3 regions of the Streptomyces sp. ATCC 21386 genome follow, and region 2 is predicted to be linked to each of the others. Evidence: riboswitches for the same ligand, from Rfam matches in the RefSeq annotation. Region 2 holds a riboswitch; each other region holds the start of a gene.
What was found. A riboswitch is a leader RNA that binds a small molecule or an ion and turns the genes downstream of it on or off. The one in region 2 is predicted to bind cobalamin.
Positions count from the first base shown of each region.

Region 1: linked by a shared signal. The riboswitch ahead of GWK25_RS11470 (ABC transporter substrate-binding protein) and the one ahead of GWK25_RS29345 (cobalamin biosynthesis protein) in region 2 are both predicted to bind cobalamin.
Region 3: linked by a shared signal. The riboswitch ahead of metE (5-methyltetrahydropteroyltriglutamate--homocysteine S-methyltransferase) and the one ahead of GWK25_RS29345 (cobalamin biosynthesis protein) in region 2 are both predicted to bind cobalamin.

Region 1 covers NZ_JAAVVL010000001.1:2,607,445-2,617,661, forward strand. Annotated here, with positions in the region: gene GWK25_RS11445 (energy-coupling factor transporter transmembrane component T) at 1-1,075, shown strand, start outside; gene GWK25_RS11450 (ABC transporter ATP-binding protein) at 1,072-2,721, shown strand; gene GWK25_RS11455 (ECF transporter S component) at 2,721-3,659, shown strand; gene GWK25_RS11460 (ABC transporter ATP-binding protein) at 3,558-4,412, opposite strand; gene GWK25_RS11465 (iron ABC transporter permease) at 4,409-5,470, opposite strand; gene GWK25_RS11470 (ABC transporter substrate-binding protein) at 5,467-6,516, opposite strand; cobalamin riboswitch at 6,557-6,763, opposite strand; gene GWK25_RS11475 (nucleotidyltransferase domain-containing protein) at 7,121-7,762, opposite strand; gene GWK25_RS11480 (Tn3 family transposase) at 8,321-10,217, shown strand, end outside.
Region 2 covers NZ_JAAVVL010000001.1:6,822,568-6,832,784, forward strand. Annotated here, with positions in the region: gene GWK25_RS29295 (hypothetical protein) at 1-596, opposite strand, end outside; gene GWK25_RS29300 (S9 family peptidase) at 835-1,962, opposite strand; gene GWK25_RS29305 (class II aldolase/adducin family protein) at 2,146-2,886, opposite strand; gene GWK25_RS29310 (lysozyme) at 3,093-3,842, shown strand; gene GWK25_RS29315 (inorganic phosphate transporter) at 4,033-5,295, shown strand; gene GWK25_RS29320 (hypothetical protein) at 5,327-5,548, shown strand; gene GWK25_RS29325 (helix-turn-helix transcriptional regulator) at 5,793-6,650, shown strand; gene GWK25_RS29330 (hypothetical protein) at 6,692-7,198, shown strand; gene GWK25_RS29335 (hypothetical protein) at 7,128-7,439, opposite strand; gene GWK25_RS29340 (DUF397 domain-containing protein) at 7,470-7,676, opposite strand; cobalamin riboswitch at 7,921-8,053, shown strand; gene GWK25_RS29345 (cobalamin biosynthesis protein) at 8,154-9,095, shown strand; gene GWK25_RS29350 (cobyric acid synthase) at 9,092-10,217, shown strand, end outside.
Region 3 covers NZ_JAAVVL010000001.1:2,640,293-2,650,509, forward strand. Annotated here, with positions in the region: gene prpB (methylisocitrate lyase) at 1-35, shown strand, start outside; gene GWK25_RS11585 (bifunctional 2-methylcitrate synthase/citrate synthase) at 67-1,203, shown strand; gene folP (dihydropteroate synthase) at 1,237-2,088, opposite strand; gene metF (methylenetetrahydrofolate reductase [NAD(P)H]) at 2,081-2,992, opposite strand; gene metE (5-methyltetrahydropteroyltriglutamate--homocysteine S-methyltransferase) at 3,069-5,387, opposite strand; cobalamin riboswitch at 5,557-5,779, opposite strand; gene GWK25_RS11605 (3-hydroxybutyryl-CoA dehydrogenase) at 5,969-6,838, opposite strand; gene aceB (malate synthase A) at 6,835-8,427, opposite strand; gene aceA (isocitrate lyase) at 8,528-9,808, opposite strand; gene GWK25_RS11620 (short-chain fatty acyl-CoA regulator family protein) at 10,192-10,217, shown strand, end outside.

The DNA of each region.
Region 1 (10,217 bases), 4.2 Mb from region 2:
GCACCCGATGGCCTGGTGGATCTGGGCGCTCGCCCTGGCCACCGCCGTCAGCCGCACCAACAACCCGCTGCTGCTGTTCCTCGTCCTCGCCGTCCTCGGCTACGTCGTCACCGCCCGCCGCACCGAAGCGCCCTGGGCGCGCGGCTTCAAGTACTACCTGTACCTGGCCCTCACCGTCGTGGCGATCCGGGTCGTCTTCCGCGCCGTCTTCGCCACCGGCATCACACCCCGCGACCACTTCCTCTTCTCGCTCCCGCGCCTCCCCACCCCCGACTGGTACGCGGGTATCAAGATCGGGGGCCCGGTCTCCCTGGAGGCGGCGCTGTCGGCGGCGACGGACGGACTGCGTCTGGCGTGCATGTTGTGCTGCATCGGCGCCGCCAACACCCTCGCCAACCCCAAACGTGCCCTACGCGTGCTGCCCGGGGCTCTGTACGAACTCGGCGTCGCCGTCACCGTCGCGATCAGCGTGGCCCCGCAGCTCGTGCAGAGCGTCCAACGCGTCGCGCGCGCACGGAAGTTGCGCGCCGGACGCACGAAGGGCATGAAGGCGCTGCGCGGCATCGTGATCCCCGTTCTGGAAGACGCCCTGGAGCGCTCGCTGCGCCTGGCCGCCGCCATGGACTCCCGGGGCTACGGCCGCGCCGGCACCGCCACCCGCAACTCCCGCCGCATCACGGGTGCGTTGATGCTGTCGGGCATGTGCGGCCTGTGCGCCGGAGCGTACGGACTGCTGGACGCGACCGCACCCGCCTTCCTCGGACTGCCCGCCATGGGCCTGGGCGCCGCGCTGTGCGTGGCGGGCCTGCGCCTGGGCGGTCGGCGTGTCACCCGCACCGCCTACCGCCCCGACCCCTGGCGCCTGCCCGAATGGGCCGTGGCCGGCAGCGGAGTCCTGTCCGCCGTCCTGCTCCTGAGCAACCTCGGCTACGACCCCGCCCAGCTCAACCCCACCTTCTACCCCCTGGCCTGGCCCGCCCTGCCGCTGGTACCGACCGCCGCGATCCTCCTTGCCGGCGCGGCCGGACTCCTCGCGCCCCCGCCCGGCCCTGTCCAGAGAGGCCATGCCTCGTGATCGCCTTCGACCAGGTCACCATCCAGTACGACGACGCCCCCGCACCTACCCTGCGCGACATCGACCTCACGGTGGAGGAGGGCGAACTCTGCCTCGTCGTCGGCCACACGGGCGTCGGCAAGTCCACGCTCCTCGGTGCGGTCAACGGGCTCGTGCCGCACTTCACCGGAGGCACCCTGTACGGGCGGGTCACGGTCGACGGCCGCGACACCGCCCATCACCCGCCCCGCGAACTCGCCGACGTCGTGGGCGTGGTGGGCCAGGATCCGATCGACGGCTTCGTCACCGACACCGTCGAGGAGGAACTCGCCTACGCCATGGAGCAGTTGGCGATCCCCCCGGCCACCATGCGCAAGCGCGTCGAGGAGACCCTCGACCTCCTCGGCCTCGCCGACCTGCGCCACCGCGCCCTGCACGAACTCTCCGGCGGCCAGCAGCAGCGCGTCGCCATCGGCTCCGTCCTCACCGCCCACCCCCGCGTCCTGGTCCTCGACGAACCCACCTCCGCCCTGGACCCGACAGCCGCCGAAGAGGTCCTCGCCGCCGTCACCCGCCTCGTCCACGACCTCGGCGTCACCGTCCTCATGGCCGAACACCGCCTCGAACGCGTCGTCCAGTACGCCGACCGAGTCCTCCACCTCTCCGGCGAGGGCCACGCCCGCCTCGGCCCGCCCGTCGACATCCTGCGTACGTCGACCATCGCGCCGCCGATCGTGGAACTGGGGCGCGCCGCCGACTGGTCCCCCCTGCCCCTGACCGTCCGTGACGCCCGCCGCACCGCCGCACCTCTGCGCGCGCGGCTGGCCGACCGGGCTCCGGCACCCGTCCGCCCGCCCGCAGCGGGGGACCGCCCGCGTCTGCTGACCGCACGCGGTGTCACCGTCACCTACAAGCGCGTCCCGGCCGTCCGGAAAGTTGACTTTGACCTGCACGCGGGCGAGGTGACCGCCCTGATGGGACGCAACGGCTCCGGCAAGTCCTCCCTCCTGTGGGCACTCCAGGGATCCGGTCCGCGCCGCGCCGGGACGGTGAAGGTCACCCAGGCGCGTGGCGCGGCGGGCACCGATCCGCACACCGTGGCCGCCGCCCGCGCCCGCACCCTCGTCGGCCTGGTCCCGCAGACACCCGCCGACCTGCTCTACCTGGAGAGCGTCAAACAGGAACTGGCCCAGGCCGACATCGAGTCCAAGAGTGCGGACAGCGCCCGCACGATCCTGGACCGGCTCGCACCAGGCATCGACGACACCACCCACCCCCGCGACCTGTCGGAGGGGCAGAAGCTCGCCCTCGTCCTCGCCATCCAGCTCTCCGCCGCGCCCAGGGTGGTGCTCCTGGACGAACCGACCCGCGGCCTGGACTACCGGGCGAAGACCGCCCTGATCGGCATCGTCGATGCCCTCGCGGCGGAAGGCAGGGCGGTCGTCGTCTCCACCCACGATGTGGAGTTCGCTGCCCGGGCAGCCGACCGCGTGGTGGTCATGGCAGAAGGAGACATCGTCGCTGACGGCCCCACGACGGAAGTCATCGTCTCCTCGCCTGTCTTCGCCCCACAGACGGCGAAAATTATGGCCCCGCTGCCCTACCTGACGGTCGGCCAGGTCGAAGAAGCACTCGCCGTCGGCAGCGACGGGGGGAAGAACCCGTGATGTCCCGAGCGGCAGCGGCCATCCGGCTCACGCCGCGCGTCGGCATCGTGATGACCATGGCGGCCTTCCTCGGAGTGGTCGCGTTCTTCTGGCCGTTCGTCGTCGCTCCGGGAACGTTCGGCTCGAACTACGCGCCCCCGCTGATCTTCGGCGTGCTGCTCCTGCTCGTCCTGTGCGTGGTGCTGTCCGAGATAGCCGAGGGCGGCATCGACTCCAAGGCGCTGGCGATGCTCGGCGTCCTATCCGCAGTCAACGCGGCACTACGCCCCCTCGGAGCCGGGACTGCCGGCATCGAGACCGTCTTCTTCGTCCTGGTACTGGCGGGGCGGGTGTACGGGCCAGGCTTCGGCTTCACACTCGGTTGCACCTCGCTGTTCGCCTCCGCGCTGATCACCGGCGGGGTCGGCCCGTGGATGCCGTACCAGATGTTCGGCTGCGCGTTCGTCGGTATGATCGCCGGCTTCCTGCCACGGGCGAGTGGCCGCCGTGAGGTGCTGCTCCTGGCCGTCTACGGATCGCTCTCCGGCTATCTCTTCGGCTTCCTCCTCAACCTCTCCTTCTGGCCGTTCTCCCTCGACCCGAACAGCTCGATCGCCTACCTTCCCGGTCTGCCCTTCACCGAGCAGTGGCAGCGCTACATCGCCTTCGACATCGCGACCTCCCTGGGCTGGGACACAGGCCGCGCGGTCACCAACTTCGTCTGCCTGATGCTCGCCGGGCCCGCGGTCCTGACCACGTTCCGCCGGGCTGCCCGCCGGGCCAGCTTCCGGGCCCCGGTGCGCTTCGCCGCACACCGACCCGGGCCTCTCGAAAGCGCTGACCTTCAGAGTGCCTGTTCAGTCCTTCGCGGCCGTGCCCAGGAAGCGGATGTGCGGCCGGTCGCCGGGACCGGGGTAAGTGACTGTGGCGCGGACGCCGTAGACGTCGGCGATCAGTGACTCGGTGAGGGTTGCCGCCGGGGTGCCCGCGGCTACGACCCGGCCCTGCCGGAGGACGACGACCTGGTCGCAGTACATGGCCGCCAGGTTCAGGTCGTGCAGGGCGATGACGCTGGTGACGGGCAGTTCGGCGACCAGGTTCAGCAGGTCGAGCTGGTGCTGGATGTCCAGGTGGTTGGTCGGTTCGTCCAGCAGCAGCTCGCGCGGCTCCTGGGCAAGGGCGCGGGCGATCTGGACGCGTTGGCGTTCGCCGCCGGAGAGCGTGTGCCAGGGCTGGGCGGCGCGGTCGGTGAGCCCGGTGCGTTCCAGTGCGGTGCGTACGGCGTCGTCGTCCGCCTCGGTCGGGGGTGTCCAGGCGTGGCGGTGCGGGATGCGGCCCAGGCGTACGACGTCGAGGACGGTCAGCTCCACGAGGGTGTCGGCGTGCTGGTCTACGACGGCGATCCGTCGGGCCACGGCGCGGCGTCCCCACTCGCCGAGCGGGCGCCCGTCGAGGGTGACGACCCCGGAGGCCGCGGTGAGCACTCCGGACAGCAGCCTGAGCAGGGTCGACTTTCCGGACCCGTTGGGGCCCAGCAGCCCGGTCACGGAGCCGGGGCGCGGTGTGAGGCTGACGCCGTCGAGGATCAGCTGCCCGCCGATCGCGCGGCTGACGCGGTCGGCGCTGAGGGTGGACGGTGCCGCCGCCCCGGGTTCCGGGACGGGCCGGGGCGGTTGGACGTTCTCGTCCCGTCGCTCGGTTCCGGTCGTCATCGCATCCTCCTCGTGCGGTACAGGACCAGGACGAACGCCGGGACTCCGACGAGCGAGGTGACCACGCCCACCGGCAGCTCCTGGGGGTCCAGGACGGTACGGGCCAGGGTGTCGGCCCAGACCAGGAACACAGCACCCGCGACCGCGGTGACCGGCAGCAGCCGGCCGTGCCCGGGGCCGACGAGGGCGCGCGCGGCGTGCGGCAGGACCAGGCCGACGAAGCCGATCGCGCCCGCTGCGCTGACCAGCGCCGCCGTCAGCAGTGCGGTCACACACAGCAGTACCGTCCGGGTACGGGCCACCGCGACTCCCAGGGTGGCTGCCGCGTCCTGGCCGAACGCGAAAGCGTCCAGGGTGCGCGCGTACCCGAGGCACACCACCAGGGACAGGGCAAGGACGGCGAGGCAGAGCCAGACCTGGCCCCAGTCGGCGCCGCTGAGCGAGCCGAGCAGCCAGAACAGCACGCCACGGGTGGTCTCCGCGTCGGCCGCCGTCATCACGATGAAGGAGGTCAGTGAGGAGAACAGTTGCATCACGGCAACGCCCGACAGCACCACCCGGTCGGTGCTTCCGCCGAGGATGTGGCTGAGCAGGAGCACCAGTGCGAACGACACGAGCGCCCCCACGAACGCGCCCCCGGACAGGGACAGGGCACCGCCGGCGCCGAGGACGACCACGACGACGGCACCGGTCGACGCGCCGGAGGAGACGCCCAGCACGAAGGGGTCGGCGAGCGGGTTGCGCAGCAGCGATTGCATCACCGCCCCGCAGACCGCCAGTCCGGCGCCGCACACGGCGGCGAGCAGTGTGCGCGGCAGCCGCAGGTTCCACACGATGCCGTCCCGGATCGGGGACACCTCCGCGGTGCCCCAGCCCAGATGGGAGGCGATGACGGACCAGACGTCGCCGACCTCGATGTCCGCCGGGCCGATGGTGACGGCCACGGCGACGGAGAGGGCGAGCACGGCCAGTCCGACGCCCAGACCGACCGTGGTCCGCACAGCACCGGGGCCCGACCGCAGGGGCCGGGCCCCGGGCGGACGCAGGGCGGTGGTCATCCGGCGAGCCCGTACTCGCGCAGTGCCGCGCCGACGGTCTCGACGGCTTCGACGTTACGGATCGTGGGGTTCATCGCCTGGCCGGAGAGCAGCACGTACCGCTTCTTCTTCACCGCGTCCATGTTCTTGGTCGCCGGGTTCGACTCCAGGAACTCGATCTTCTTCTCGGCGGTCTCCGCGGTCTGCTGCTTACGGACGAGGTCGCCGATGACCAGGACGTCGGGGTTGCGGTCGGCGACGGTCTCCCAGTTCACCTGCGGCCACTCCTGGGTGGAGTCGTCGAAGACGTTCTTGGCACCGAGTTCGTCGGTGACGATGCCCGGCGCGCCACAGCAGCCCGCCATGTAGGGGGACTCCTGGTTGGCGAACCAGTAGAGGATGGTGGCCTTCTTGGCGTCGGTCCCGGCCGTGGCCTCGGCCACCCGGTCCTTCAGCTGTGTGATCAGCTTCTCGCCGCGCTCCTCCACACCGAAGATACGGGCCAGTTCACGTACTTCCCGGTACACGGTGTCCATGGCCAGCGGTTCGGTCCGGGAGCCGTCGCTGGCGCCCTTGTTGTCCTTGCCCACACAGTCGGCGGGCGAGAGGTAGGTCGGTACCCCGAGCTCCTCGAACTTCTCGCGCGGGGCCACCCCGCCCTTACCGAGGGTGGAGGCGAAGGAGGCGGCGACGAAGTCCGGTTCGGTCCCCAGGACCTTTTCGAACGACGGCTGGTTGTCCGCGAGCCGGGGCACCTTGGCGTTCGCCTTCTCCAGCCCCTTCATGACCGGGTCGGTCCAGGTCGCGGTGCCCACCATCCGGTCGGCCAGGCCGAGGGAGAGCATGATCTCGGTGGTGCCCTGGTTCAGGGACACAGCCCGCTTCGGCGGGGCCTTGACGGTCACCTTCTCACCGCAGTTGTCGAGCGAGACAGCTTGCGCTTCGGCGTCTGCGGACGTGCCGGAGCCCGAGGCTCCGCCGGACGACGAGCCGGAGCCGCAGGCCGAGAGCAGGAGCACTCCGGACAGGAGCAGGACAGAACTGCGAGCAGGATGTGACAGGCGCACGACGTGGGTTCCTTGGCGTCGGGGCCTATTCGCGAGGCCCGCTCGGACGGTGGCTGCCAGCAGGTCTTCGGACTCGGGATCATCCAGACGGAGCGCCTTCCCGGACCCGGCTGTGACCGTCTCCAGTGGCTGTCGCCCCGCCCGTCACCCTCACCGCTGCGCGTCAGCTCCGGATTGTCACCGGATTCCCTGACCCGATACGCGTACGACCGCGTTCACGAGTTCGACTGGCAGGCCGAAAATTACCATAGGCTTACCTAACTTCCGAAGTGCCCGGAGCGTCCTCCAGCGGTCGAGCGCCGGACCCGAGGTGAGCGCGCTCCGCCTGACCCGGCCCCTGGCACCGGTAACTCGCCGACCTGTACGTGCCGTTCGGCTTCTCGGTAGAGGTCCCGCGCAGTCTCGGCTGGTAGAGCGATAAGAAGCCCAGGAAGCAAATGGAGGGAACGGGCTCGTGGACGGCTCCAGGCCGCCTGTGTGCCGCGACGGCTGACGGCTGCGCCTTGGCTCTGCACGGTGCGCGCGAAAGCGCCGCTGCGCGATTGGGGGCGGGCGCGGATTGGCGACGGCTACTGGATACGCGAGCCCACCAGGGCAGCGTCGGCTACACGTCCGCAATCCAGGGATGTCCCGGGTGTACGCGGGCGAGTAGCTCGGCCAGGGTTTCTCGCTGAGCCGAGGTCATGTGTGGGACGGTTGCGTCGAAGTCTGCTTGATCCTTTCGGCGGGCGCCCTTGGCCTTGAACAGCAGGACGAGTTCGGGTGCCAGATAGGGGATGCCGTCTTGGGTGTGGTGGATGATGTCGCGGTAGGGAAGCCGGATCCTCTCGTCGCGTCGGCAGATCCAGGTGTCGCCGTCGTGCGGTTCGCGGAACACGTCGAGCAGGTAGTTTCCGGTGACCGGATTGCGGAGCCATGTCTGATGTACGGCGGCCAGCACGTCTGGTGTGGCGTCCTCCCAGATCCGACCGCTGCCTGCCGCGTCGAAGACGTATCTGGGAAAGCGGTTGCGGACCTCGGGAAAACGCGTGGCCGGAATCCCGATCTCGATGTCCCCATGCGCGCGTGTCTGTCTGCCGCGGAACAGGTCCAGTGCCCAGCCCGCAGCCACATACCAGGGCGTGCCGATCCCGGCCAACTGCTGCGCAACGTCACTCGGGGTCCAGCAGGAAGACCACCTGGCGTGGAGAGCTTCGATCTCGTCGGGGGACAACTCGGCGCCAACGCTGGGCAGTTGCTCGCTCACTGCGGGAATCTATCAGCGTATCGAAGATCCCTGGGCGTGGCCGATGAAGGAGAGCAACCGGCCTGGAACCATACGCCGCTCGCGATCACGTATTGTCACGAAGCGGTTGGAGCCGCCTGCTGGCGACGGACCTGACCACTGAGGCGCGACACGACGTAGGAACAGATTTCCGCGCCGCGTACGCGTCGGCGACCGGGACGGTGATCGACGTGGGCGCGCTACGGGCCGGCTGCCTGTGGAGCTAGCGACTCCTCTCGCGCTGCATCTCGTCGCGATGAAGGCGCAGCGTCTCGGCTCTGGCTCGATCGATTGCCCATCCTGGAAGGTTGCCTGGCGGCGGCTGACGACTGGGACGCACTCTCGCTGATCGTGTGAGGCCCGAGACGAGCGGTATCTCGGGGAGAAGCAGCTGCTGCGAGAATGCCCCGATGAGGGGTGCCGGTAAGAACGCTGTCACCAGCCGCAAACGGCGATGATCTTGGGAGGACGTCACCCGCGTGGGTGAGTCCGAGGCGTACAGCTGCGGTGGGTGAGGCTCCGCGAGGACGATCGGCGATCGTGGCCCGTACTCCGTTAGACCTGGATGAACTCGTCGAGCACTGGACGCTGCTGAAGGATGAGCAGGGGCTCGTGTCCGGCAAGCGCGGTGCGACGCGCCTTGGCTTCGCAGTGCTGCTGAAGTTCTATACGCAGTACGGCCGGTTTCCCCGGAACCGGGCAGAGCTTCCCGGCGAGGCTGTGGAGTTCGTCGCCCGGCAGGTACAGGTTCCCGCCTCGGAGCTGGAGTCCTACGACTGGACGGGCCGTACGGTCGAGTACCACCGTGCGCAGATCCGGGAGCACCTCGGCTTCCGCGAGTGCAGCGTCGCGGATGCGGAGAAGCTGACGGAGTATCTGGCCGAGCACGTCGCGCACAAGGAACGCAGACCCGAGCAGGTACGGGTGGAACTGCTGGCCCGCTGCCGGGAGGAGAGCATCGAGCCGCCCACGCCGGGCCGGTGCGACCGCATCGTGGGGGCCGCTCTGCGGGAGGCCGAGGAGTCGCTGACGGGCCTGATCTCCTCGCGGCTGACTGCGGAGAGTATCGAGCGGATCATGGCTCTGGTGGCGAGTGGCACCGACGACCAGGACGACGCCCGACCCGCGGGCGGCGGTACGGAGGGCGAGGATGTGCCGCCAGTGCTGGGGAAGGTCAAGGAGGCTCCGGGCAACGTGAGCCTGGAGACGATGCTCACCGAGATCGACAAACTCCTGGCGGTGCGGGCGATCGGTCTGCCACGGGATCTGTTCGTCGACGTCGCGCCGAAGGTGGTGGCCGGCTGGCGGGCGCGGGCCGCGGTGGAGTCGCCGTCCCACCTGCGGACGCATCCGGTGGCGCTGCGGGTGACCTTGCTGGCCGCGCTGCTGCACGAGCGCGAGCGGGAGATCACCGACACGCTGGTGGAGCTGCTGATCTCCACGGTGCACCGGATCGGGGCGCGCGCGGAGAAGAAGGTCACCGAACAGCTGATCAACGCGTTCAAGAAGGTGTCGGGCAAGGAGAACATCCTCTTCAAGCTCGCCGAGGCGTCGCTGGGCACCCCAGAGGGAACGGTCCGCCAGATCGTGTTCCCGGCGGTGTCCGGGGGCGAGGCGACGCTGCGGGAGCTGGTGCACGAGTTCAAGACCCGGGGGCCGGTCTACCGGCGCACGGTGCAGACCACGTTGAAGGCGTCCTATACCAACCACTACCGGCGCGGGCTGATCAAGCTGCTGGACGTGCTGGAGTTCCGTTCCTCCAACAATGCTCACCGGCCGGTGATCGAGGCCCTGGCGCTGGTGACCCGGTACGCGAGCGCCGGGAACACGACGTACTACCCGCTGGGTGAGACGGTGCCGGTGCACAAGGCGATGGGCGGGGACTGGGCGGAGGTCGTCCACCGCACCGACAAGCGGGGCCGGCGCCGGGTGGTGCGCATGGTCTACGAGGTCGTCGCCTTCCAGGCCCTGCGCGATCAGCTCAAGTGCAAGGAGATCTGGGTGGTCGGCGCCGACAAGTGGCGCAACCCGGACGAGGACCTGCCGCAGGACTTCGAGGCGAGGCGGGCGGAGAACTACCGGGAGCTGCGCAAGCCGCTGGACGCCGCGGTGTTCGTCGACGAGCTGCGCGAGCAGATGACGGCAGAGCTGACCCTGCTCAACGACCAGATGCCGAAGCTGTCCTGGCTGGACATCGCGGAACGGAAGTCCGGCGCGATCCGGCTGACGGCGGCCGAGGCCCAGCCCGAGCCGCGCAACCTGCGCAGGGTCAAGGCCGAGGTGCAGAGGCGTTGGGGCATCGTGCCGCTCGTCGACATGCTGAAGGAAGCGGTGCTGCGGACCGGCTGCCTGGACGCGGTCACCTCCGTCTCCGGCGGCGGCAGCCTCGCGCCGGAGGTGCTGGCCGAACGCCTGCTGCTGGTCATCTACGCGTACG
Region 2 (10,217 bases):
ACCCGCTGTTCCAGGAGGTCGAGGAGCTGCTCCACGGGGACGGGCCCGGCGGAGAGCTGGAGGAACGAGAGGACCTGCGGCATGGCCGAGACGACCTCGGCGACCGCCGCCGGCTCCCGGTCCTCGGGTTCCGGGTAGGCGATGGACCAGGCGTCGAAGAACGCGACCCAGCCGCGCAGTACGGCGCTGTCGTCGCGGTTCCAGGCGCGCAGGCGCCAGCCGGGACGCGCGCTGTCGCCGTGCACCTCGACGAGTCCGGCCAGGCGTGCCGTGTCCCAGTCGTGGCGGACCTGATCCGGGGTCAGCCCCAGGTCGACGGCGGCCCGTTCGGCGGTCGCGGCGGAGAGGGTGCCCTTGCCGTCGGGACTCGCCCCCTCGCGGCCGGGGCGCAGGACGGCATCGGCCCAGCGGGCGACGCGGGCCGCGTCCGCCAGGACGGCGCGGGCCATGCGGGCGAGTTCCGCCGGCGGCGGTGTGCCCTCCGGGGGCCGGGGAGCCGGTCGGCGGCGCTGGGTCACTGCTGCTCGGGGAGCGGCGGCCAGGGTTCGCGGGCTGACGAGTCGGAGCCTGGAGTCGCGCGGATTACGGGACGTCACGGGGGCAGTCTTCCGGTTGACGGTCCGAAAACCCAAACGGAATGTCACAGCGGGCGACAGGGGTGGCCAACGCACGGGTTGTCCCATGGGTCCGCACCGAGGCGGATCGCCTTGGTGCGACGCTAAACGGAATGTGGCGTACCTCTCCCTGGCGGTCCGGCCGCGGCCTTCCCCCGGTCCCGCGCCGACCGTGCCGCGGACGCACCGCGGGGGACTCACCGGACTTGCCTCGGTGGGCCTACATCAGTGGGGTGAGGAAGCGGCGGAGGGCCTCTTCGTAGGCCTCGGGGTCGGCGTTCCACATGGCGCCGTGCGGGGCGTGGCGGACCGTGCGGAGGCTGACCCGGTCGGGGCGGCGGGCGGCGAGGCGCCGGGAGGGGTCCCAGGGGGCGACGGTGTCGTCGGGGCCGTGGAAGAGCAGGGTCGGGGTCCTGAGCCCCGAGGTGTCGGAGCCCTGGTCGCCGGGGGCGGCGCGCAGGCCGGTGCGGCCCTGGGCGGCGCGGACCGCGAGGGGCAGCAGGGCGCCGGGGGTGCGGCGGGCGGCCGCGAGGGCGCGGAGGGTGGCGGTCCAGTCGAGCACCGGTGAGTCGAGGACGAGTCCGGTGACGCGGTCACGCAGCGCGGAGCGGGTGGCCGCGTGCAGGGCCATGGTGGCGCCGGTGGACCAGCCGAGCAGCACGACCCGTTCGGCGCCGGACCGGACGGCGTGGCGGATGGCGGCGTCCACGTCGCGCCACTCGGTCTCGCCGAGGTGGTTCAGGCCGTCCGGGGAGCGGGGGGCTCCCGGGTCGCCGCGGTAGGCGAGGGTGAGCACCGGGAAGCGATGGCGGTGCAGGAACTCGAGGACGTTCAGGGGGTGTTCGCGGGTGGTGCCCAGGCCGTGCACGGCGATCACCCAGATGTCCCGGTCCGCGGGCGTGAACCAGGCGGGCAGGGTGCCGAGTTCACCGGGGATCTCGACGTCGTCGTGGTCGAGGCCGAGCGCGGTGCGCGGGTCGCCGCGGTGGAGGGCGGGGGTGAGCCACACCTTGTCGCCCGGCTCCAGGGTGCCGTGGGTGACGCGCTCCAGGCGGCGTACGACCGTGTCGGGGGCGTGCGGGGCGCCCTCCAGGACGGCGCCGACGACGGCGTGGGAGTCGCCGCCGGTGAGGCCGTAGGTTCCGGGGCGCTGGGAGGCGAAGGCGCGGGTCAGGGCGATGCGGCCGGCGGCGGTGGCGTGCACGGTCAGCCGGGGTTCCGTGGGCAGCGGTTCACCAGGCGGCGCCTTCAGCGCGACGTCGCTCGCCAGCCGGCCCGCTGCGACACTGGCCGCACCGGCCGCGAACGCGACCCCGACCGCGGCGACCGCCGCTTTGACTGCACCCACGCCTCCAGTGTCCTGGCCGTCCCCGCCTCCGGCCAGTGGGCACCGACGCCGGAGTGACAGGGGTGGCGGATGCGCGGACCTGAGGCGGACCTGATACGCGTAAGCACCCGCGTGCCCGGGTGCCTCCGGCTTCCCGGAACCGGTCCACGGGGACCGGACGCCTGGCCGGCGGGTGCTGGTGGTCTAGTTCGGCTGGCCGTAGTCGTGGAGGCGGGCGGCCACTGTCGTCAGCTGGGCGGGCGTCAGGAGGTGCGGGGTGCGGCCCGGGACCGAGGACGCCGTCAGCCAGACTCTGGACATCCATTCGAGCTGGGCCGTGCGGTCGTAGGCCTCGGAGAGCGTGCGGCCGTAGGTGATCGTCCCGTGGTTCTGGAGGAGACAGCCGGTGCGTCCTGTCAAAGCGCGGAGCATGTTCTCGGCCAACTCCGGGGTGCCGTAGGTCGCGTAGGGGGCGACCCGGACCGGTCCGCCGAGGGCTGCGGACATGTAGTGGATCAGCGGCAGCTCGCTGACGAGGGTGGAAACGGCCGTCGCGTGGACCGCGTGGGTGTGGACGACGGCCCGCGCGTCGGTGGTGTTGTGGAGCGCCAGGTGCATGGGGAGTTCGCTCGTCGGGCGGAGCGTGCCGAGGACCTGCCGGCCGGAGAGGTCCACGCCCGTCACGTCGTCCGGTGTCAGACGGTCGTACGGCACTCCCGTCGGGGTGACCAGGACGGTGTCCCCGACCCGCACGGACACGTTCCCGGAGGTGCCCACGACCAGCCCGTCGGCCACCGTCCGGCGGGCCGTCCCGACGAGGTCGTGCCACGCGCGCGCCACGTCCTCCGGCACTCCGCCCCGCCGCGCGTCCCGCGCGCCCCGTGGACCCTCGACCGCGTCGCCCCGCTCGCCGCGGGCGTTCCCGTTCCCCTGCTGCTCGACCATGCCGCGATCCTGCCAGGCGGGCGTCGACGGCGGATCGCGGCCCGGCGAGGGCCAGGCCTGCATACACAGCGGGGCGTGACCCGGCGATGGGTTCATATGCGCATAGGTCATGGGGAGTTGGGATTGGCCGGTGATCGACCGGGATCCAGTGATCTTCCAGTAATCTCCGGGTGTTTTGTCGTACAAACGCCATTCCGGGGGGAAGTATGGCCACCGATCCCAAGTCGTCCCGTCTCCGCAACCGCGTATGCGCCGCCTCCGTCGCGGCGCTGGCCCTCGGGGGAACCGCGCTCGCCGAGCCGCCCGTCTCGGCCGCCGCCAAACCCAGGGGGCACGACGTCTCCTCGCACCAGAAGACGGTGGACTGGTCGAGCGCGAAGTCGAAGGGCGCCCGGTTCGTCTACGTCAAGGCGACCGAGTCCACCACCTACCGCAACCCGTACTTCGCCCAGCAGTACAACGGCTCGCGCGAGGCCGGCCTGATCCGCGGCGCGTACCACTTCGCCCTGCCCCACCAGTCGTCCGGGAAGTCCCAGGCCCGCTACTTCGTGGGCAACGGGGGCAGCTGGCGCGCGGACGGCTGGACGTTGCCGCCGGCGCTCGACATCGAATACAACCCGTACGACCGGAAGAGGAAGTGCTACGGCCTGAGCGACGACGCCATGGTCGGCTGGATCCGGTCGTTCAGTGACGAGGTGAAGCGCCTCACGGGCCGCCGTCCGGTGATCTACACGACCACCCACTGGTGGAAGACCTGCACCGGCAACAGCCCGGCTTTCGGCGGGAACCACGCGCTGTGGCTGGCCCTGTACGACTCCGCCGGGGCGGGGGAACTGCCCGCGGGGTGGGAGTTCTGGACGATCTGGCAGTACGACAACGGCAGCGGGCGGCTGCCGGGTGACCAGAACCTCTTCAACGGGTCCACGAACCGGCTCAAGGAGTTCGCCCGGGGGTAGCGGACCCTGGTGTTCCGCCTCCGTTCGAAGGCCGGACCGCCGCTCCGCGCGGCCCCGGTCGCCCGCCGGCCGACAAGCGGAGGGGCGACACCTCGTTCATTACACCCGCGCGCCTGCCTCAGTTCATCTTCCGTTCACCCAGGTTGCCTACGGTCCACATGCCACTGACGTCCGAAAGAAGCCCGGGTAAATGGAAAACTTCTCGCTGATCCTCGCGATCGTGGTCATCACCGCGCTCGCGTTCGATTTTACGAACGGTTTCCACGACACCGCCAACGCGATGGCCACCACCATCTCGACCGGCGCCATGAAGCCCAAGGTCGCGGTGGCCATGTCCGCCGTGCTCAACCTTGTCGGCGCGTTCCTGTCCATCGAGGTCGCCAACACCATCTCCAAGGGACTCGTCGACGAGTCCGGGATCCAGCCGGAGGTCATATTCGCGGCGCTCGTCGGCGCCATCCTCTGGAACCTGCTGACCTGGCTGGTCGGGCTCCCGTCCAGTTCCTCGCACGCCCTGATGGGCGGTCTCGTCGGCGCCACCATCGCCTCGGTCGGCCTCGGCGGTGTGCACGGCGACGTGCTCGTCACCAAGGTGCTGATCCCCGCCGTCGCGGCCCCGCTGGTCGCCGGCATCGCGGCGATGCTGGCCACCCGGCTGACGTACAAGCTCGGACAGCACACGAGCGAGAAGGCCTCCGGCAAGGGCTACCGCGCCGGTCAGATCGCCTCCGCGGGCCTGGTCTCCCTGGCCCACGGCACGAACGACGCCCAGAAGACGATGGGCATCATCACCCTCGCCCTGGTGGCCGGCGGCGCCCTCGCGCCCGACTCCGACCCGCCGGTGTGGGTCATCGTCTCCGCGGGTCTCGCCATCGCGCTCGGCACCTACCTCGGCGGCTGGCGCATCATCCGCACGATGGGCAAGGGCCTCACCGACCTCCAGCCGCAGCAGGGCTTCGCCGCCCAGACCAGCGCGGCCACGGTCATCCTGGCCTCCTCGCACCTCGGTTTCTCGCTCTCCACGACGCACTCGGTCTCCGGTGCGGTGATGGGCGCGGGTCTCGGCCGCAAGGGCGGCGTGGTCCGCTGGTCCACCGCCACCCGGATGTTCGTGGCCTGGGGTCTGACCCTGCCGGCCGCCGCGCTGGTCGCCGCGCTCGCCGAGTGGGTGACGGCCTTCGGCAGCTGGGGCACGGCCGTCGTCGCGGTCTTCCTCGTCGCCTCCAGCGCCGCGATCTGGGTGATCTCGCGCCGCGAGGTCGTCGACCACACCAACGTCAACGACACCGAGGAGCCGCCCGGTGTGGTGACCACGGCGATGGCCGCCGTGACACCGCCGCCCGTCGGCACCGTGACCGAGGAGCTCTCGGCGGCCATCCCGGCCCCCGCGGCCGCGGTCGCCGCCGAGACCACGGCCCCGGCGAACTCGTCGACGCCGACGCCCGCCGTCTGAGCCCCGCGACCTCCTGAGGAAGAACACCACCATGCACATCGACTGGGCAGCCCTCGGCTCCGTCTTCGGAGTCAGCCTCGTGGTCACCGTGGCCCTCGTCGGCCTCTTCACCCTGGGGATCGTCGGCCTCTCCAAGCGGGAGGCGGCGTCGGCCCGGGGCGACTCGGCGGCGTTCGCGACCACTGGGGCGTACGCGTGCTTCGCGCTGTGCGCGGCGGCAGTGGCGTACGGGATTTCCCTGATCATGACCTGATACCGGAACTCCCACGGTCCCCTCGGGCCGACACCGACAACTACAGATTCAACCCCCGTGGGCGTCTTGTGACGCTTACGGGGGTTTTCTCTGCATTCGGAGTAGCGCGGCGACCTCCACGAAACGACACATGTCATACTGACGACGGCTAGCCGCCGGTCGCCAACTCACCTACTCTAAGAGAGAGTTACTAGACGAAGGTGGCGGCCCGACAAGTCAGGGACGACATGTGGCAGGGAGCACCATGGCCAGGGACATCGATCCGAGCCTGAATCGACGCAGGCTGCGAATCGAGCTGCGCAAGGCGCGCGAGAGCGCGGGGCAGACCCAGCGGGACGCCGCGCAGGGCCTGGAGTGGTCCCTGTCCAAGGTGATCAGGATCGAGGCGGGGACGGTCAGCCTCGGTGTAACGGACCTGCGGGCACTGCTCCAGCAGTACGGGGTCACGGACGCCGCCCTGGTAGCGGAGCTGGAGGAGGCGGCACGGGGCTCCAAGGGCCAGTCCTGGTGGGCGCAGTACAGCGACCTTGTCTCCCCCCAGTTCGCCCAGTACCTGGGGTACGAGGGCGCCGCCGCCACCATCCGCATGTACAACCCCATCGTCCTTCCCGGGCTGCTGCACACGGAGGACTACGCGACCGCGCTGCTCACGGCCAGGACCTCCGAGGCGCGCGTACGGCGGCAGGTGGAGCTGCGCTCCAGCCGCCAGGAGCGGCTGTTCGACGGCGACAGCGGCCCCGAGGTGGGCATCGTCCTGGACGAGGCGTCCGTACGGCGCGCGGTCGGCGGCCCCGCCGTCATGCGACGGCAGCTCGACCACATCAAGACCATGGCGACGCATCCCCGGGTGACCCTGCAACTGCTGCCGTTCTCCGTCGGGGCGCACTACAGCACCACCACGCCGTTCATTCTGCTCGGCTTCAAGGACGACGACGATCTGCTCTACATCGAGGGCCCCACGGGGGGACTGACAAACCGTGACGACCTGGGCCTCACAGCGCGCTACCAGGAGTGCTTCGAGGACATCAGCTCCATCGCGTACGACGGCGACCGGATGATCGAGGCGCTCGACGCGATCAGGGAGAGTCTGGACGACAACTGACCCGGGACGGGATGCCCGGGCGACGAACGGGGGGAGGCCTCATGGCGGTCTTCGGAGTACGAGCGTGGTGGCGGGAATTGCGTACGTCCACCGCCACCCCTGCGGACGACACGCCAAGAGTCCCGCCCGAGCAGACCGACCGGGAAGAGCCGGCCGAGCTGAGCGACAGCGCCCTCAAGGCGTACGCCATGCAGCACCCCGAGTGGGCGGAGGCCCTGATCCAGGTCGAGAGCGCCCGGGTGGCGGGAGCCGTCCGGCTGCTGTCCGTGCGGCTGTTGCTCGGCACGGCGTGCGGCAGCGTCCTGCTGTTCAGCATCTCGGTCGCCACCCGATTCGGTCCGGGCCTTCCGCTGGGCGGGGTGTCGCCGCTCGGCTCGGCGGTGATCGGCGCGGTCGGTGCGGCCCTCGTCACCGCCCTCGGCGCATGGCTGGGCAGGCTCCTGCGCCACCGCTCAGCCGACTCCCGCAACGGCGCCGTCAGCGGTGGTGCGGCCGCCGGGGCCGAGCCTCCCCCAGCGCCCGGTTCAGGACCCGGAGCCGTTCCGTGACCGGGGTGAGCCCCCACCACAGGCCGGCCCCGGCGGCACCGAGCACGGTCACCACCAGCCAGACCAGAGCACGCACCTCACCGCCCGGGACCAGCAGCGCGGCCAGGGCGCCCACTCCGACGGACAGCACGCCCATCACGGAGCAGAACAGCGCCAGTGGGGCAGCCGCCGTCACCCGTTGCCGCCAGACGCCCGGCTTCCGCAGGCGCGCCGAGGCGGTCTCCTTCGCTCGGTCTCCCATGTGTGCACCTCCCGTCCCCCGAGCGGATCTTCACGATCCGCCCGCTCCCGGGTCCACAAGCCCCGCCAGAAAACCACACCACGCCGCGTAGCGAAAGACGAGCAGCGCGTCACGATTCCCGTTCGAGTCACGGACCATGACGCGCCGGTGCCCGGCGGCCACTTCCACGCAGTCGCCCCCGTTGTCGGAGTAGCTGCTCCTGACCCACACCCGTGCCGACGACTCCCTGCCGATCACACCGACCTCCTCCAAGCCCAAGAGTCAGCGCACCGACACGGCGTCCACCGCGACGACCCGAGCGTAGTGTCCCGCCTCCGCGTGGGTGCGGTGCTTTCGTACTGCCGTTCCCTCAAGTGTTCCCAGCCTGGGTATCGGAGAAGAGCGCAGAAAGAGCCGATTCGGGCGTCTGGCGATATTTCAGCGATGTGGGGCTGAGCACACCCCTGCGCCGCAGGTCAACAGCAAGTTGACGGGTCTTCCGGGAGCGTGGTGGACTGCCGGGGCCATGTACGACGGCAGGAGAGGAAGCCGGTGCGATTCCGGCGCGGTCCCGCCACTGTCACCGGGGAAGAACCTCCCGGGAGCCAGGAACTCTCGCCGTCGGTCTCGTCGAACCAGGGCGTGGACACCCTGAGTGAGGACATATCGCCATGCGCGGCTGCCGCCTGAGTGCCTGTACCGGTCCCTCGTCCGACCTCGCGATCGGCTGAACCGGTGCGTGCCGACCGCGTGTTCGCGTACGGCGCCACCGCCGGAATCCTCGGTGACCTGCTGCTCGGTGATCCTCGCCGGGGGCATCCGGTCGCCGCGTTCGGGCGGGCCGCCGGCGCCGTGGAGCGGGTGTTGTGGCGGGACCACCGGGGGTGGGGCGCGCTGCACACCGCCGTGTGCGCGGGTGGCGCCGTGACGCTCGGGGCCGTCGCCTCGTCCGCCGTACGCCCCTCGCGTGCCGCCTCCGTCGCGTTGACCGCCGCCGCCACCTGGGCCGTCGTCGGGGGGACTTCACTCGGGCGGGAGGCCCGGGCGATCGGGCGGTCCCTGGAGGCGGGGGACGTCGACGGCGCGCGGGACCGCCTGCCGCATCTGTGCGGGCGGGACCCTCAGGCGCTGGACGCGGACGGGATCGCGCGGGCGGTCGTGGAGTCCGTCGCCGAGAACACGTCGGACGCGGTGGTCGGGGCGCTCGTGTGGGGAGCCGTCGCGGGTGTGCCCGGGCTGCTGGGGTTCCGGGCCGTCAACACGCTGGACGCCATGGTCGGACACCGGTCCGAGCGGTACCGGCGGTTCGGCTGGGCCTCCGCGCGGCTGGACGACGTGGTGGGGTGGCCGGGGGCACGGCTGACGGCGGTGCTGGCCGCGGCCTCCGGCGGGGACGCCCGGGGGGCGGTACGGGCCTGGCGCGCGGACGCGCACAGGCATCCGAGTCCCAACGCGGGGCCCGTGGAGGCGTCGTTCGCGGGGGCGCTCGGAGTGCGGATGGGGGGCACGTTGTCGTACGGGGGGCGGGTCGAGCACCGGCCTGTGCTCAATGGGGAGGGACGCGCCGTCGCCGTGGGCGACATCGAGCGGGCCGTGCGGTTGTCCCGGCGGGTCGGATGGCTGGCTCTGGGGATCGGTGCGGGTGTGTCGCTGCTGCGGTCGAGGAGTCGGGGATGAGTGGCGGGCTGTTGGTCGCCGGGACGACCTCCGACGCCGGCAAGAGCGTGGTCACCGCCGGGATCTGCCGGTGGCTGGTGCGCCGGGGCGTCAAGGTCGCGCCGTTCAAGGCGCAGAACATGTCGCTCAACTCCTTCGTGACGAAGGAGGGAGCCGAGATCGGGCGGGCGCAGGCCATGCAGGCCCAGGCCTGCCGGGTGGAGCCCACCGCGCTCATGAACCCCGTGCTGCTCAAGCCCGGGGGCGAGCGCAGCAGTCAGGTGGTGCTGCTGGGGAAGCCCGTGGGCGAGATGAGTGCGCGCGGCTATCACGGCGGGCGGCAACAGCGGCTGCTCGGGACCGTGTTGGACTGTCTCACCGAGCTGCGGGGCACGTATGACGCGGTGATCTGCGAGGGGGCCGGCTCTCCGGCCGAGATCAATCTGCGGCGGACCGACATCGTCAACATGGGGATCGCCCGGAACGCCGGGCTGCCCGTGCTCGTGGTCGGCGACATCGACCGCGGTGGGGTGTTCGCGTCGTTCTTCGGGACCGTCGCGCTGCTCTCCCCCGAGGACCAGGCCCTCGTCGCCGGGTTCCTCGTCAACAAGTTCCGGGGCGACGTCTCCCTGTTGGAGCCGGGGCTGGACATGCTGCACGGGCTCACCGGCCGGCGGACGTACGGGGTGCTGCCGTTCCGGCACGGGCTCGGCATCGACGAGGAGGACGGGCTGCGGGTCTCGCTGCGGGGGACGGTGCGGGAGTCGAACGTCGCGCCGCCCGTCGGGGAGGACGTGCTGCGGGTCGCCGTGTGCGCGGTTCCGCTGATGTCCAACTTCACCGATGTGGACGCGCTCGCCGCCGAACCCGGTGTCGTGGTGCGGTTCGTGGACCGGGCCGAGGAGCTCGCCGACGCCGATCTCGTCGTCGTCCCGGGGACCCGGGGCACGGTCCGGGCACTGGAGTGGCTGCGGGAACGGGGACTCGCCGAGGCGCTGCTGCGCCGGGCCGCCGAGGGGCGGCCGGTCCTCGGCATCTGCGGGGGTTTCCAGGTCCTCGGGGAGCACATCGAGGACGACGTCGAGAGCCGCGTGGGGCATGTCCCGGCGCTCGGGGTGCTTCCCGTCCGGGTGCGGTTCGCCC
Region 3 (10,217 bases), 4.2 Mb from region 2:
CCGTTCACGACTTCACCCTCCCGCCCGGCACCTGACCGGGCACCTGACCCACGAAGGCAGGCACCCATGACCACCACCACACCCGGGATCCACCGCGGCCTCGCCGGTGTTGTCGTCGACACCACCGAGATCTCCGCCGTCATCCAGGAGACCAACTCCCTCACCTACCGCGGCTACCCCGTCCAGGACCTCGCCGCACACCGCTCCTTCGAGGAGGTCGCCTACCTGCTGTGGCACGGCGAACTCCCCGACCCGCGCCAACTGGCGGAGTTCCAGGCACGGGAACGCGCCCTGCGCCCCCTGGACCGCACCACCGGCGAGCTGCTGCCCCGGCTGCCCGAGACCTGCCACCCGATGGATGTGCTGCGCACCGCCGTCAGTTTCTTCGGCGCCGAGGACCCGACCGAGGAAGACGGCAGCCCCGCCGCCAACCGCGCCAAGTCCCTGACCCTGCTGGCGAAACTGCCCACAGTGGTCGCAGCCGACCAGCGCCGCCGCCGGGGACTCGCCCCGATCCCGCCGGACCCCGCACTCGGCTACGCCGAGAACTTCTTCCACATGTGCTTCGGCAGCGTGCCCGACCCGGACGTGGTCCGCTGCTTCGAGATCTCCCTCGTCTTGTACGCCGAACACAGCTTCAACGCCTCGACGTTCACCGCCCGCGTGGTCACCTCCACCCTCTCCGACCTCTACAGCGCGGTCACCGCCGCCATCGGCGCGCTCAAGGGCCCCCTGCACGGCGGCGCCAACGAGGCCGTGATGCACATGCTGAACGAGATCGGCGACCCGCAGCACGCCGAGCAGTGGCTGGACGAGGCGTTGACGTCCAAGCGGAAGATCATGGGCTTCGGCCACCGCGTCTACAAGCACGGCGACTCGCGCGTCCCGATCATGCAGGACGCCCTCGACCGCCTGGTCGCCCGCGCCGCCGACCCCGAGGCCACCCGCAGGGCCACCCTGCACGCGGCCCTGCGGCACGCCATGCTCACCCGCAAGGGCATCCACCCCAACCTGGACTACCCGGCCGGACTCGCCTACCACCTGATGGGCTTCGACATCCCCGCCTTCACCCCGATCTTCGTGATGAGCCGCATCACCGGCTGGACCGCCCACATCACCGAACAGCTCGCCCACAACGCGCTGATCCGGCCTCTCGCCGCGTACGACGGACCGGATCAGCGGGCGGTACCGGCGGCCGGGTAACGCTAGGCACGCGTCGGCACGTTCGTCTCCGCGTCACCAGCCGTTCTCCTTGGCGGATTCCAGGGCTTCGAAAACGGTGAGCGCGTCGCGGAGGGCGGCGACATCGTGGGTGCGGATGAAGTCCGCCCCACTGCGCGCGGCGTACAGTTCCGCCGCGAGTGTGGCCGGACCGATGTCGGAGAGGGCGCTCCCGGTGAGCGTTCGCAGGAATGATTTCCGGGAGGGGGAGACGAGCACCGGTACGTCGAAGCGGGATTTCAACCGTTCGAGACCGGCCAGGGTTTTCAGTGATGGTTCGGGATCGCTGCCCAGGAAGTAGCCGAGTCCCGGGTCGATGACCAGTCTGTCGTGAGGGATGCTGGCTGCTTCCAGCGCGGCCAGGCGGTCGGCGAAGAACTCGTCGATTCCTCGGCACACCTGCGTGGGGTCGGTTCGCACCTTGGTGGCGGGGCCGTGGCGCTGTATGGAGTGCATGACGATGAGCCGGCAGCCGGTGCTCGCGATTTCCTCGTACCGGGCGGGATCGCCGAAGCCCTGGATGTCGTTGAGATAGGTGGCGCCCCGCGCGGCGGCGAATCGCTGGGTGGCGGGCTGGTAGGAGTCGACCGACACCGGGATGCCCTCGGCGACCAGCTGGTCGAGCACGTCCGCCAGCCTCCTCATCTCCTCGGCCGCGGTCACCTGCCGGGAGCCCGGATGACTCGCGGCGGGCCCGAGCTCGATGACGTCGGCCCCCTGCGAACACAGCCGGCGGGCGTGAGCCACCGCCGCGTTCGCGGTCAGGAATCTGTCCCCGTCCGAGAACGAGTCCTCGGTGATGTTGACGATCCCGACCAGCGAAGGGCGGCGGATTCCCACGGGGGAGTGAGCTGGGCGCTTATCCATGGAGTCCAAGATTCTGATAGATCTCTGTCGTCACCGTCGAGAAATTCATGGTCATGAAATGCAGCCCGGGAGCCTCTTCCGCCAGCAGCTGGCGGCACATCGCGGTGGCATGGTCGATTCCGAGTGCCCTGACCGTTTTCGGGTCGTCCTGCGCGGCGAGCATGCTCTCGGCCAGCCGGGCGGGAACGACGGCGGTGGAGAGCGTGGGAATGCGTCGCAGCGAGCGGATGGTGGTGACCGGCATGATCTCCGGGATGATCGGTGTCTCGCATCCGGCCGCTGCCACCCGGTCGCGGAAGCGCAGATAGTCCTCTACGTCGAAGAACATCTGGGTGATGGCGTAGTCGGCTCCGGCCCGGCACTTGTCGACGAAGTGGTGGATGTCGCTGTCGGGGTCGGGGGAGCGGGGGTGCGTCTCGGGGAAGGCCGCGACGCCGACACAGAAGTTTCCGGACTCCTTGATCAGGCGGACCAGTTCGGCGGCGTACCGGACTCCCTTGGGATGCATTCTCCAGGGACCGAGCGGGTCACCGGGCGGGTCACCGCGCAGAGCGAGAATATTGCGTACGCCCTGGTCGGCGTAGTGGCCGAGAATGTTGCGGAGTTCGGCGACGCTGTGGTCCACCGCGGTGAGGTGGGCGACTGGGGTGAGGGTGGTCTCCTGGGCGATCCGCCCGGTGACGCTGACCGTTCGGCCTCGCGTCGAGCCGCCGGCGCCGTAGGTCACCGAGACGAACGTGGGCGACAGCGCCTCCAGACGGCGGATCGCGGCCCAGAGGCCGGCTTCGGCCGCGGTGCTGCGCGGCGGCATGAATTCGAATGAGTAGGAGCGGCCTCCGCGTGCGAGGAGGTCGCGGATGGATACCGCGCTGTCCGCTCTTGTGCTGGGGATACCGAGGGCCATGTCTGATGCGTTCTCCGGTGCCGGGGGCCGGGGAAGGACGGCAGATGCGTCCTTCCCCGGCCGGCTGGGTCTTCCGTCAGGACGAGGAGAGTTCCTCGCGGACCGTGCGGGCGGCGGCGACCAGACTTTCCAGAGAGGCGCGGGTCTCGGGCCAGCCGCGGGTCTTCAGCCCGCAGTCGGGGTTGACCCACAGCCGTTCGGCAGGGATGGCCTTCAGGCCCGTGCGGAGCAGCTCGGCTGCCTCCTCACTGCTCGGCACGCGCGGGGAGTGGATGTCGTAGACACCGGGTCCGGCCTCTCGGGGGTAGCCGTGGGCGGCGAGTTCGCGGGCGACCTGCATGTGCGAGCGGGCGGCCTCCAGACTGATGACGTCCGCGTCGAGGTCGTCGATGGCGTGGACGATGTCGCCGAACTCGGCGTAGCACATGTGCGTGTGGATCTGGGTGTCGGGCCGCACCCCGCTCGTGGTGAGCCGGAACGCCTCGGTCGCCCACGCCAGATAGGCCGGGCGGTCGGCGGCGCGCAACGGGAGCGTCTCGCGCAGCGCGGGCTCGTCCACCTGGATCACCGAAGTCCCCGTCGCCTCAAGGTCGTTCACCTCGTCGCGCAGGGCGAAGGCGACCTGGCGGGCGGTGTCGCCCAGGGGCTGGTCGTCGCGGACGAAGGACCAGGCGAGCATGGTGACCGGGCCGGTGAGCATGCCCTTGACCGGCTTGTCGGTGAGTGACTGGGCGTACGACGTCCAGCGCACTGTCATCGGTTCGGGGCGGGAGATGTCGCCGGCCAGGATCGGTGGGCGGACGTAGCGGGTGCCGTAGGACTGGACCCAGCCGTGCTGGGTGGCGAGGTAGCCGGTGAGCTGTTCGGCGAAGTACTGGACCATGTCGTTGCGTTCGGGCTCGCCGTGGACCAGGACGTCGATGCCGGTCTTCTCCTGGAAGGAGATGACCTCCTGGATCTCGGCCTTGATGCGCTCCTCGTAGCCGTCGGTGTCGATGCGGCCAGCGCGTAGGTCGGCGCGGGCGGTGCGCAGTTCGGTGGTCTGCGGGAACGATCCGATGGTCGTGGTCGGCAGCAGCGGCAGGCCGAGGTGGGCGCGCTGGGCGGCGGCGCGTTCGGTGTACGGCTGGGAGCGACGGGCGTCGGCGTCCGTCGCGGCCTCGGCACGGGACCGGACGGCCGGGTCGCGGGTGATGGGCGACGTGGCGCGGGAGGCGAGGTCGGCGCGGTTTGCGGCGAGTTCACCGGTGATGGTGTCGGTGCCCTGGGCCAGCCCCTTGGCGAGGGTGACGATCTCGGCGGTCTTCTGCTTCGCGAAGGCCAGCCAGCGCAGGATCTGCGGATCGATGTCCCGCTCGGCCGCCGTGTCCAGCGGCACGTGCAGGAGCGAGCAGGAGGCCGCGACGTCGACGTGGTCGGCGAGGCCGAGGAGGGTGCCGAGGGTGGTGAGGGACTTCGTCAGGTCGTTGATCCAGATGTTGCGGCCGTTGACGACACCGGCTACCAGGCGCTTGCCGGGCAGTCCGCCGACGGCGGCCAGGGCGTCCAGGTTGGCGCGGGCGGCCTCGGTGAAGTCCAGCGCGAGACCCTCGACCGGTGCCTTGGCCAGCACTGGCAGGGCGTCGCCGAGCCGGTCGAAGTACGAGGCGACGAGCAGCTTGGGGCGGTCGGTGAGGGCGCCGAGGTCGCGGTAGGCGCGCTCGGCGGCGTTCAGCTCGGCCGGCGTGCGGTCCTGCACGAGGGCGGGCTCGTCGAGCTGCACCCACTCGGCGCCGGCCGCCCGCAGGTCGGCGATCACCTCGGCGTACACCGGCAGCAGCCGGTCCAGCAGCGTGAGCGGCTCGAAGTCCGCCCGCACGCCGGGAGCGGGCTTGGCGAGCAGCAGGTAGGTGACGGGTCCGACCAGCACGGGCCGGGCGGTGAGGCCCTGGGCGAGGGCTTCCTTGAGCTCGGCGACCTGCTTGCCGGAGTCGGCCGTGAAGACGGTGTCGGGGCCCAGTTCGGGGACGAGGTAGTGGTAGTTGGTGTCGAACCACTTGGTCATCTCCAGCGGAGCGAGCTCCTGGGTGCCGCGGGCCATGGCGAAGTAACCGTCCGTCGCGTCGGCGTCGACGGCGGCGCGGTGGCGCTCGGGGATCGCGCCGACCATGACGGTGGTGTCGAGGACGTGGTCGTAGTACGAGAAGTCACCGGTGGGGACCTCATGGATGCCGGCGTCGGCGAGTCGGCGCCAGTTGCTCTGCCGGAGTTCTGCGGCGGTGGCGTGGAGGGCGTCGATGGTGACGCGGCCCTTCCAGTAGCCTTCGATCGCCTTCTTCAGTTCCCGGTTCTGGCCCTGACGGGGGGAGCCGTACACGGTGGCCCGTGCTGCCGCGGCTGCGGACTTCGCTGTCACGGAGATCTCCTTCGCGAGATGAATCCCTGAGATCCCGGGGATGGGACGAGAGCGCGAAGGGAACGACGGACCGGACGGCGACGACCCCGCGCGGCAAAGGCACGGTCGTTCCGTCTGGTGTGTACGCCGACCCGCCCACGAGGTCACCGGGATGTCCGCGCACGGAACGGTCCGCACGCGGGCAGTTGGCAGGTCTTCGGACTCACGGGCACGCCCTCCGTGACGGAGGACACCTACTGGCCGTCGCTTCCCAGGCCCGGTACCTCGGACCCAGTGCGTATGACGGCGGTCGTTCCCGCTCACCGCTGCGGGGCAGTCCCGGATTCCCACCGGGTTCCCTCTTACGACACCCCGCCTGGCGGACGGGGCGAACCAGCTGCTGCGGTCAGCCTACGGGGCGGCGCCGCGAAGGGAAGAGCGCCGTCCAGCATCCGGAAGGCGGGTCCGGGCATGCCTCGGCTGGCACGGCGAGGGGCGGGAAGCGCCGCACACGCGCTTCCCGCCCCTTTCCCGGTCGCGCCGCGCGGGACCCTCACCCCTCGCGGCGGTGCGGGCCCCTCAGCCCGCGTCGTACCAGGCACTCAGCCCTGGTCGTAGGTGTGGAAGCCCCGGCCGGTCTTCCGACCGAGCAGTCCCGCCTGCACCATCCGCATCAGCAGCGGCGGCGGCGCGTAGAGGGCTTCCCGGAACTCGTCGTAGAGGGACTCAGCGATGGAGGCCACGGTGTCCAGGCCGATCAGGTCGGCCAGCTTCAGTGGTCCCATCGGGTGGGCGCAGCCCAGTTCCATGCCCGCGTCGATGTCGGCGGCCGTGGCGAACCCGGACTCCGCCATCCGGACGGCGGAGAGCAGGTAGGGGATGAGCAGGGCGTTGACGACGAAGCCGGCCCGGTCCTGGGAACGGATGACCGTCTTGCCGAGCGCGCGGGTGGCGAAGTCCTCCACGAGAGCTGTCGTCTCGGCGGACGTGTGCAGCGAGGTGACCACCTCGACCAGCGGCAGGACGGGGACGGGGTTGAAGAAGTGCAGGCCCACGACCCGGTCCGCGCGGCTCGTGGCCATGCCCAGCCGCATGACCGGCAGGGAGGAGGTGTTGGTGGCCAGGACGGCGGCAGGACCTTCGACGATCTTGTCCAGGGCGGCGAAGATCTCGGTCTTGGCCTCCGGGTTCTCGACGACGGCCTCGATGACGAGCTGCCGGTCGGCCAGGTCGTCCAGGCCGCCGGTGAAGACGAGTCGGGCGTGAGCATCGTCGGCGGCCTCGCGGCTCAGCTTGCCGCGTCGTACGGCGCGGTCCAGGGAACCCGCGATCCGGTCGCGGGCGGCGCGGGCGGCGACCGCGTCCACCTCGCAGACCACGGTGTCGAGCCCCGCCCGTGCACACACCTCGGCGATCCCCGCCCCCATCTGCCCGCCGCCGACCACGCCGACGCGCGTGATGCCCGCGCTCACGCCCGCACATCCGATCGGCGCACGAGGTGGCGGGTGTAGGCGTCGGGGGTGAAGAACAGTGGCAACTCGCCCGTCAACGCGGTCCGTTCGAAGAGGGCGCGGATGTCGTCGACGCGCGCCCACGGGCACTCGGCGCCGAGCGCCATGATCTCGTCGGAGAGCAGCTCCATCACTGTCTCGCGGTCGATCACCCGATGCCGCAGCCACTGCCAGATCTGCACACGGGCGATCTCGGCGGTGGCCACGTCCTCCATCAGTCCGTCGATGGCGACCGCGCCCCGGCCGCGCAGCCAGGCGGCGTAGTACCGCAGCGCGACGGAGACGTTGGTGCGGACGCCCTCCGGGGTGGGCGGGCCGCTGATCCGGCGGACGGACAGCAGGTCGGCCGGGGTGACCTCGACATCGTCGCGGGTGCGGTCGAGCTGATGGGGACGCTCACCGAGGACACCGTCGAACACGTCCCGGCAGACGGGGACGAGCGCCGGATGGGCGACCCAGGAGCCGTCAAAGCCGTCCTCGGCCTCGCGCTCCTTGTCCAGCCGGACCTTGGCGAGCGCGGCCTCGTTCGCGGCCGGGTCCTTGCCCGGGACCTGGGCGGCCATGCCGCCGATCGCGTGCGCGCCGCGCCGGTGGCAGGTGCGGACGAGGAGTTCGGTGTACGCCCGCATGAAGGGGGCGGTCATCGTCACCTTCGCCCGGTCGGGGAGAAGGAAGTCGGTGCGGTGGCCGAAGGTCTTGATCAGGCTGAACAGGTAGTCCCAGCGGCCCGCGTTGAGACCGGAGCTGTGCTCGCGCAGCTCGTAGAGGATCTCCTCCATCTCGAACGCGGCGGTGATCGTCTCGATGAGGACGGTGGCCCGGATCGTGCCGCGCGGGATGCCGAGCAGTTCCTGGGCGAGGAGGAAGACGTCGTTCCACAGGCGGGCCTCGTAGCGGTTCTCCAGCTTGGGGAGGTAGAAGTACGGGCCGTACCCGCCGTCGATCTGACGCTGGGCGCAGTGGAAGAAGTACAGGCCGAAGTCGACGAGGGCGGCGGGCACGGGCCGGCCGTCGAACTCCAGATGCTCCTCATCGAGGTGCCAGCCACGCGGACGCACGACGATGGTCGCGAGTTGCTCACCCAGCCGGTACTCCTTGCCCTCCAGTGTGGTGAAGTCGATCCGGCGCTCGATGGCGTCGAGCAGGGTGAGCTGGCCGCCGATGACGTTGTCCCAGAGGGGAGCGGTGGCGTCCTCGAAGTCGGCCATCCACACCTTGGCGCCGGAGTTGAGGGCGTTGACGGCCATGCGCCGGTCGGGCGGGCCGGTGATCTCGACGCGCCGGTCGGTCAGACCGGGCGCGGGCGGCGCCACCCGCCAGGTCGGGTCGTCGCGCACAGCGGCCGTGACCATGGGGAAGTCGAGAGGCGAGCCCGATGCCAGCCGCAGTACCTGCCGGCGGCGTTCCTTCATCAGGTCCCGCCGACGTGGTTCGAACGCCTCGGCCAGCCGGCCGATGAAGTCCAGGGCGGCGGGGGTGAGGATCTCGTCGTGCCGGTGTCCCGGAGCGGCGAGGACGCGGACGTGGTGGGTCAGTGTGGTGGTGGACATCGGGCTCTCCTGAGGGATGGGAGCGGAGGGGGACGGAGACGGTTCGTCCCCCTCCGCTCGGCCGGGGGCCGGCCGGATGGCGGGTGTCCGGCCTGGTGGCCTAGTGGAACTGCTCTTCCTCCGTCGAACCGGCCAGCGCGGTGGTGGAGGAGGCGGGGTTGACGGCGGTGGAGACCAGGTCGAAGTAGCCGGTGCCGACCTCGCGCTGGTGCTTGATGGCGGTGAAGCCGTGGGCCTGCGCGGCGAACTCCCGCTCCTGGAGGTCGACGTAGGCGGTCATGCCGTGCTCGGCGTAGCCGCGGGCCAGGTCGAACATGCCGTGGTTCAGGGAGTGGAACCCGGCCAGCGTGATGAACTGGAACTTGTAGCCCATCGCCCCCAGCTCCCGCTGGAACTTGGCGATCTGGTCGTCGTCCAGCGCGGCCTTCCAGTTGAAGGAGGGCGAGCAGTTGTACGCCAGCATCTGGTCCGGGTACTGGGCGTGGATGGCCTCGGCGAACTCGCGGGCCTGGGCGAGGTCGGGGGTGCCGGTCTCCACCCAGATGAGGTCGGCGTACGGGGCGTAGGCCAGGCCGCGGGCGATGACCGGCGCCATGCCGTTGTGGACCCGGTAGAAGCCCTCCGCCGTCCGCTCACCGGTGACGAACTCGGCGTCGCGCTCGTCGACGTCGCTGGTCAGCAGGTTGGCGGCCAGCGCGTCCGTGCGGGCGATGATCACGGTCGGTGTGTCGGCGATGTCGGCGGCGAGCCGGGCCGCGTTGAGGGTGCGGATGTGCTGGGACGTCGGGACGAGGACCTTGCCGCCGAGGTGGCCGCACTTCTTCTCGGAGGCGAGCTGGTCCTCGTAGTGGATGCCGGCGGCGCCGGCCGCGATCATGCCCTTGGTCAGCTCGAAGGCGTTCAGCGGTCCGCCGAACCCGGCCTCGGCGTCGGCGACGATGGGTGCGAGCCAGTCGGTCGAGCTGTCGCCCTCGCTGGTGGCGATCTGGTCGGCGCGCAGGAGGGCGTTGTTGATGCGGCGGACCACCTGGGGGACGGAGTTGGCCGGGTACAGGCTCTGGTCGGGGTAGGTGTGCCCGGCCTGGTTGGCGTCGGCGGCGACCTGCCAGCCGGAGAGGTAGATGGCCTGGAGCCCGGCCTTGACCTGCTGCACCGCCTGGCCGCCGGTGAGCGCGCCCAGCGCGTGGATGTAGTCCAGCTCGTGCAGCTGGCGCCACAGCCGCTCGGCGCCGCGCCGGGCCAGGGTGTGTTCCTCACGGACGCTGCCGGAGAGCCGTACGACGTCCTCGGCGCTGTAGGTGCGCTCGATGCCCTGCCACCTCGCGTCGGTGGCCCAGCGCCTGGCCAGTTCCTCGGCCGCCTGCGTCGTCGCTTCTGCCATGACTGTCACCGTTTCCTCGGTCTGTACTGGCTGCCAATCCCGCCGTCCGGATGAACAGAGGTGGCACTGCGTGTCGTCTTGCTGGGATGCGGCCCGCCGTCACCCCGGAGGGCGAAGGTGAGCAACGCTGCCGGCGTGGTGCGCCGCGGATGCCGGGATCTCCGACGTCAGGGCAGTGAATCGTGCCCCGGGTTCCGGGCGGTATCGGCCGGGTCCGGCGGGCCGCACTGAAACTCTGGCATTGGCACTGAGTGCCATCAACCGTGGAACAATGCCAACTTCTGCGAATCTTCTCGCCGCGGATTGCCAACTTTGCGAAGGTCTGAGTGGCGGGTTCGTCCCGTACGCTGACCGGGTCGGGACGCCTGGTGGGAGGAACGCGGGTGAGCAAGACGTACGCGGGTGCGCG